2 linked regions of the Kutzneria chonburiensis genome follow. Each later gene encodes a partner of the first gene's protein in a complex. Links are inferred from orthologs where the notes say so. Each region holds a gene or a part of one and is shown in the gene's direction. Other genes may lie near its edges.

Region 1 (3,149 bases):
GTCGCCGCCGGCGAGCACTCGGCCATCCCGCACCACGAGCCGACCGACGCCCAGCTCAAAACCGGTGACCTGGTCAAGATGGACTTCGGCGCGCTGGTCGACGGCTACCACTCGGACATGACCAGGGTGGTCGTGCTCGGGCCGGCGGCCGACTGGCAGACCGAGCTGTACGCCCTGGTGGCGGCGTCGCAGGCGGCCGGCCGCAAGGCCCTGAAGCCGGGCGCGACGTTCGCCGAGGTGGATGACGCCGCCCGCTCGGTGATCGCCGCCGCCGGCCGGTCCGAGCAGTTCATGCACGGTCTCGGACACGGCGTCGGGCTGGAGATCCACGAGGCTCCGGCACTGAGCAGGGCCGGGACCGGTACACTTGCCGCCGGCATGGCGGTCACCGTCGAGCCCGGCGTCTACGTGCCCGGGCAGGGTGGGGTCCGCATCGAGGACACTCTCATCGTGCGCGAGGGTGCGCCCGAGCTGCTCACCTTGACCACGAAAGAGCTCGTGGTCGTCTGACGCACGACCCGAACCCCGGCAGTCCGCGACTACAGGAGATTCCACCACCGTGGCCACCACCAACGACCTCAAGAACGGCCTCGTGCTCAGCCTGGACAACGGGCTGTGGACGGTCGTCGCGTTCCAGCACGTCAAGCCGGGCAAGGGCGGCGCCTTCGTGCGCACCACCCTCAAGCACGTGCTCACCGGCAAGGTGGTCGACCGGACCTTCAACGCCGGCACCAAGGTGGACACCGCCACGGTCGACAAGCGCGGCATGACCTACCTGTACAAGGACGGCGCCGACTTCGTCTTCATGGACGGCGACACCTACGACCAGATGACCATCCCGGCCGACACGGTCGGCGACGCGGCCAACTACATGCTGGAGAACACCGAGGCGATCGTCGCCGTGCACGAGGGCGTCGCGCTGTTCATCGAGCTGCCCACCTCGGTCGAGCTGGTCATCCAGCACACCGACCCGGGCCTGCAGGGCGACCGCTCCACCGGCGGCACCAAGCCGGCCACCCTGGAGACCGGCGCCGAGATCCAGGTGCCGCTGTTCGTCACCACCGGCGAGAAGGTCAAGGTCGACACCCGCGACGGCCGCTACCTGGGCCGGATCAACAACTGATGGGTGCCCGTAGCAAATACCGCAAACGCGCGGTCGACGTCCTCTACGAGGCCGACCTGCGCGCCGCGGACGCCGTGACGCTGCTCGCCGACCGGGTGGGCTCGCCCGACGTGCCGCCGGTCAGCGACTACACGATCACCCTGATCGAGGGCGTGACGGCCAACCGGACGCGGATCGACGAGCTGATCTCCGAGCACGCCGAGGGCTGGACCCTGGCCCGGATGCCGGCGGTCGACCGGGCGATCCTGCGGCTGGGCGTGTACGAGCTGCTGTGGGAGGCCGACGTGGACGACGCGGTGGCCATCACCGAGGCCGTCGAGCTGGCCAAGCAGCTGTCCACCGACGACTCGCCGCGCTTTGTCAACGGCGTCCTGGACAGTATCGCCCGTATCGCCGTGCACCTTCGCGCGGCGCTGTAGCGCTGGTTCAAATCTGGAAGGCCGCACCACCGGAACTCGGTGGTGCGGCCTTCCAGCGTTTGTCCCCAGGCTGTTGCGCGCTACGCGCGCCTTAATCCTCCTTGGACGGCCTTGCCTCAGGCGGCAGGACACCCCAGTCGATGAGCTGCTCGGTGAGCTCGCCGGGGGTCATGTCGTAGATGATGGCCAGCGACCGCAGGTCCTCGGTGCGGATGGAGAGCACCTTGCCGTTGTAGTCGCCGCGCTGGCTCTGGATGGTGGCGGCGTAGCGGGCCAGCGGACCGACCTTCTCCGCCGGCAGCTGCTGGAGCCGCTCCAGGTTTATGACGATCTTCGTGGCCGGCTCGGCCCCGGACGGCACGCGGCCCTCGGGCAGCAGCTCGGCCACGGGCACGCCGTAGAAGTCCGCCAGCTCGGCCAGCTTCTGCACGGTGACCGCGCGGTCGCCGCGCTCGTAGGAGCCGACGACGACCGCCTTCCAGCGACCGCCGGACTTCTGCTCGACGCCATGCAGTGACAATCCCTGCTGCTGGCGGATGGCGCGGAGCTTGGCCCCCAGCGCCTTGGCGTAATCGCCCATGTGGCGGTTCTCCGTTCATTCGCCCCGTCGGCCGGTAGCCATCGCCGCGGGGAGCCTGAGATCAATACGCAGAGTAATGGTCGCTCGCTGTCGTCACCAGGTCAAGCTGACTTCGCTGCGTCATGCGGGGGAGGGGGCCCCAACCACCCGGAAGGGCTACGCAGCGTGGCTGGTAACGTAGGTCCTGAGCTCGGCAGATGCCGAGCCGACCCGACGTCCTTTAAGGACCCGTCCGGTGAGGCGGGGAAGGAGGTCCACCGTGGCGCCGCGTGTTCGCGACGCGACGGACCCGGCCGAGCGTGAGCTCCTCTCGGCCGGCGATGTCGCGCGCACCATCGCCCGAATGGCCCATCAGATCATCGAGAAGACCTCGCTCGGTGGCGAGGCCCACCGCCCGGTCGTCCTGTTGGGGATCCCCAGTCGAGGGGCCCCGCTGGCCCGCCGGCTGGCCGAGTTGATCGCCGAGTTCTCCGACGTGACCGTTCCGGTCGGCGCGCTCGACGTCACCCTCTACCGCGACGACCTGCGGCGGCGGCCCAACCGGCCGCTGGAGTCCACCACGCTGCCCGACGGCGGCATCGACGACTGCCTGGTCGTGCTGGTGGACGACGTGCTGTTCTCCGGCCGCACCATCCGCGCCGCCCTCGACGCCCTGCGCGACGCCGGCCGCCCGGCCGCGGTGCAGCTGGCCGTCCTGGTCGACCGCGGGCACCGCGAGCTGCCCATCCGCGCCGACTACGTGGGCAAGAACGTGCCGACCTCGCGCACCGAGGAGGTGGCCGTCTGCCTCGCCGAGCTGGACGGGCGCGACGGCGTGTACCTGCGACGGGAAGACCACCAGTGAAACACCTGCTCTCCACCGACGGCCTCGACCCGGCGCAGGCCACCGCGGTGCTGGACACCGCGGACACGCTCAAGCGCACGCTGCTCGGCCGCGAGGTGCGCAAGCTGCCCACGCTGCGCGGCCGGACCGTCGTCACGATGTTCTACGAGAACTCCACCCGCACCCGGGTCTCCTTCGAGGTCG
Region 2 (2,984 bases), 6.4 Mb from region 1 along the record:
CCGCCAGGTCGGCGTGCCGTACATCGTTGTCGCCCTGAACAAGGCCGACATGGTGGACGACGAGGAGATCCTGGAGCTCGTCGAGCTCGAGGTCCGCGAGCTGCTCTCGGACCAGGAGTTCCCGGGCGACGACGCGCCGGTCGTGCGCGTGTCCGGCCTCAAGGCCCTCGAGGGTGACGAGAAGTGGGCCCAGTCGGTGCTGGAGCTCATGGACGCCGTGGACGAGAACGTCCCGGAGCCGGTCCGTGAGACCGACAAGGCGTTCCTCATGCCCGTCGAGGACGTCTTCACCATCACCGGTCGTGGCACCGTCGTCACCGGCCGCATCGAGCGCGGTGTGGTCAAGGTGAACGAGGAGGTGGAGGTCGTCGGAATCCGCGAGAAGGGGTTCAAGACCACCTGCACCAGCATCGAGATGTTCAAGAAGTTCCTCGACGAGGGCCGCGCCGGTGACAACGCCGCGCTGCTGCTCCGCGGTGTCAAGCGCGAAGACGTCGAGCGCGGCATGGTTGTGATCAAGCCGGGCACCACCACGGTGCACACGGAGTTCGAGGGCAACGTCTACATCCTGTCCAAGGACGAGGGCGGCCGCCACACGCCGTTCTTCAACAACTACCGGCCGCAGTTCTACTTCCGCACCACCGACGTGACCGGCGTCGTGACCCTCGACGAGGGCACCGAGATGGTCATGCCGGGCGACACCACGCACATGAGCGTCAAGCTGATCCAGCCGATCGCCATGGACGAGGGCCTGCGGTTCGCCATCCGCGAGGGTGGCCGCACCGTCGGCGCCGGCACCGTCGAGAAGATCATCAAGTAATTCGCTGGTGAGGGCCGGGTGACATTCATTTGTTACCTGGCCCTCACTTCGCCGGCCCCGATTTGGTCGCCGCACCTGGGTGTGGCATCCTTAACGGGTTGCTCGTTGCAGAGGCGGCTGGCTCGTTCGCGTTCCAGCCGCCCTGCTGCGAGAAGCCGGCACCCACACGGGCCTGAGATGGCCTGGGTGTACTGGGTCTGACCGGACCCCGCCTACTGAGGACTGAGCAAGGACCAGTAGGGCTGGTGTGCGCGTAGGCGCTGTGTCCCTGAAAAGGCGACACGCCCGACCGCGTGGACCGGAGGGCCCCGGCACCTGATGACATTTGACTCGTGAATAGGGGAGCGGCACAGCTGGGCCCCGGCCCGTCACGAGTCAGCCCGCAGCGGTACGAGAAGAGGAACGGCAAGCCATCATGGCGGGACAAAAGATCCGCATTCGGCTCAAGGCCTACGACCACGAGGCGATCGACGCGTCCGCGCGCAAGATCGTCGAGACCGTGACGCGCACCGGCGCTCGGGTCGTCGGGCCGGTGCCGCTGCCGACCGAGAAGAACGTCTACTGCGTCATTCGCTCGCCGCACAAGTACAAGGACTCGCGCGAGCACTTCGAGATGCGCACGCACAAGCGGCTGATCGACATCCTCGACCCGACGCCGAAGACGGTCGACGCGCTCATGCGCATCGACCTGCCGGCCAGCGTCGACGTCAACATCCAGTAAGCGCGCGGCGGCGGAGAGTAACGAACTCATGTCTGACAAGCAGATCAAGGGGATCCTGGGCACCAAGCTCGGCATGACCCAGGTCTTCGACGACAAGAACCGGGTTGTGCCGGTCACGGTCGTCAAGGCCGGGCCCAATGTCGTCACCCAGATCCGTACCGAGGAGAAGGACGGCTACACCGCCGTCCAGCTGGCCTTCGGCGCCATCGACCCGCGCAAGGTGAACAAGCCCCGCGCCGGTCACTTCGCCAAGGCCGGTGTGACGCCGCGACGCCACGTCGCCGAGCTGCGCACCACCGACGCCGACGCCTACGAGGTCGGCCAGGAGATCACCGCCGAGGTGTTCCCGGCGGGCTCCGTCGTCGACGTGGTCGGCACCAGCAAGGGCAAGGGCTACGCCGGTGTCATGAAGCGCCACGGCTTCAAGGGGTTGGGCGCCGGCCACGGCGTGCAGCGCAAGCACCGCTCGCCCGGCTCCATCGGCGGCTGTGCCACCCCGGGCCGCGTGTTCAAGGGTGTTCGCATGGCCGGCCGCATGGGCCACGCCCGCGTCACCACCCAGAACCTGACCGTGCACCAGGTGGAGGCCGAGTCCGGCCTGCTGCTCATCAAGGGCGCCATCCCCGGCCCCAAGGGCGGCCTGGTGTTCGTGAAGACGGCCGCGAAGGGCGGTGCCTGATGACCACTCTGGACATTCGCAACGCCTCTGGTGAGGCTGCCGGCAGCGTCGAGCTGCCCGCCGAGATCTTCGACGTGCAGGCGAACATCCCGCTGATGCACCAGGTCGTCGTGGCCCAGCTGGCCGCGGCCCGCCAGGGCACGCACGCCACCAAGACCCGCGGCGACGTCCGCGGCGGTGGCAAGAAGCCGTACCGCCAGAAGGGCACCGGCCGCGCCCGTCAGGGCTCGACCCGGTCGCCGCAGTTCGCCGGCGGTGGCGTCTCGCACGGCCCGCAGCCGCGTGACTACGCGCAGCGGACGCCCAAGAAGATGAAGGCCGCCGCGCTGCGTGGCGCCCTGTCCGACCGGGCTCGCGCCGGCCGGCTGCACGTGGTCAGCTCCCTGGTCGGCGGCGACAAGCCGTCCACCAAGGACGCGCGCATCGCGCTCGCCGCCATCACGGAGTCGCGCCGCACGCTGGTCGTGCTGGGCCGCTTCGAGGAGCAGGACTGGCTGAGCGTGCGCAACCTGGCCAACGTGCACCCGATCGCGCCGGACCAGCTGAACACCTACGACGTGCTGGTCAACGACGACGTCGTGTTCACGAAGGACGCGTACGAGCTGTTCATCGCCGGCCCGAGCAAGGGTCGTTCGGTCAAGGCCACGGCCCGCTCGTCCGAGCTGACCGAGGAGGTCTGACCATGATCCCCGACCACAGGGACATCCTGCTCTCGCCGGTGATCTCCGAGAAGAGCTACAGCCTTCTCGAGGAGAACAAGTACA

What was found.
Region 2: the proteins of nusB (region 1) and rpsJ are in contact, whole or in part, in a solved structure (PDB 3D3B), measured with the Escherichia coli proteins. The link is inferred for Kutzneria chonburiensis from one-to-one orthologs.

Annotation. Positions count from the first base shown.
Region 1 is NZ_CP097263.1:332,255-335,403, forward strand. The notes cover bases 1-2,832. They hold nusB (transcription antitermination factor NusB), read left to right. Parts: upstream 1-1,122; coding sequence 1,123-1,542; downstream 1,543-2,832. Other genes in these bases: M3Q35_RS01685 (M24 family metallopeptidase), read left to right, coding at 1-510; efp (elongation factor P), read left to right, coding at 560-1,123; bldD (transcriptional regulator BldD), read right to left, coding at 1,634-2,122; pyrR (bifunctional pyr operon transcriptional regulator/uracil phosphoribosyltransferase PyrR), read left to right, coding at 2,382-2,832. Outside these bases: more of pyrR, read left to right, coding at 2,833-2,966; M3Q35_RS01710 (aspartate carbamoyltransferase catalytic subunit), read left to right, coding at 2,963-3,149. UniProt on the Escherichia coli protein: Part of the processive rRNA transcription and antitermination complex (rrnTAC). The complex forms an RNA-chaperone ring around the RNA exit tunnel of RNA polymerase (RNAP).
Region 2 is NZ_CP097263.1:6,720,721-6,723,704, reverse strand. The notes cover bases 222-2,888. They hold rpsJ (30S ribosomal protein S10), read left to right. Parts: upstream 222-1,235; coding sequence 1,236-1,541; downstream 1,542-2,888. Other genes in these bases: rplD (50S ribosomal protein L4), read left to right, coding at 2,217-2,888; rplC (50S ribosomal protein L3), read left to right, coding at 1,570-2,220; tuf (elongation factor Tu), read left to right, coding at 222-820. Outside these bases: more of tuf, read left to right, coding at 1-221; more of rplD, read left to right, coding at 2,889-2,900; rplW (50S ribosomal protein L23), read left to right, coding at 2,903-2,984. UniProt on the Escherichia coli protein: Involved in the binding of tRNA to the ribosomes. Part of the processive rRNA transcription and antitermination complex (rrnTAC). The complex forms an RNA-chaperone ring around the RNA exit tunnel of RNA polymerase (RNAP).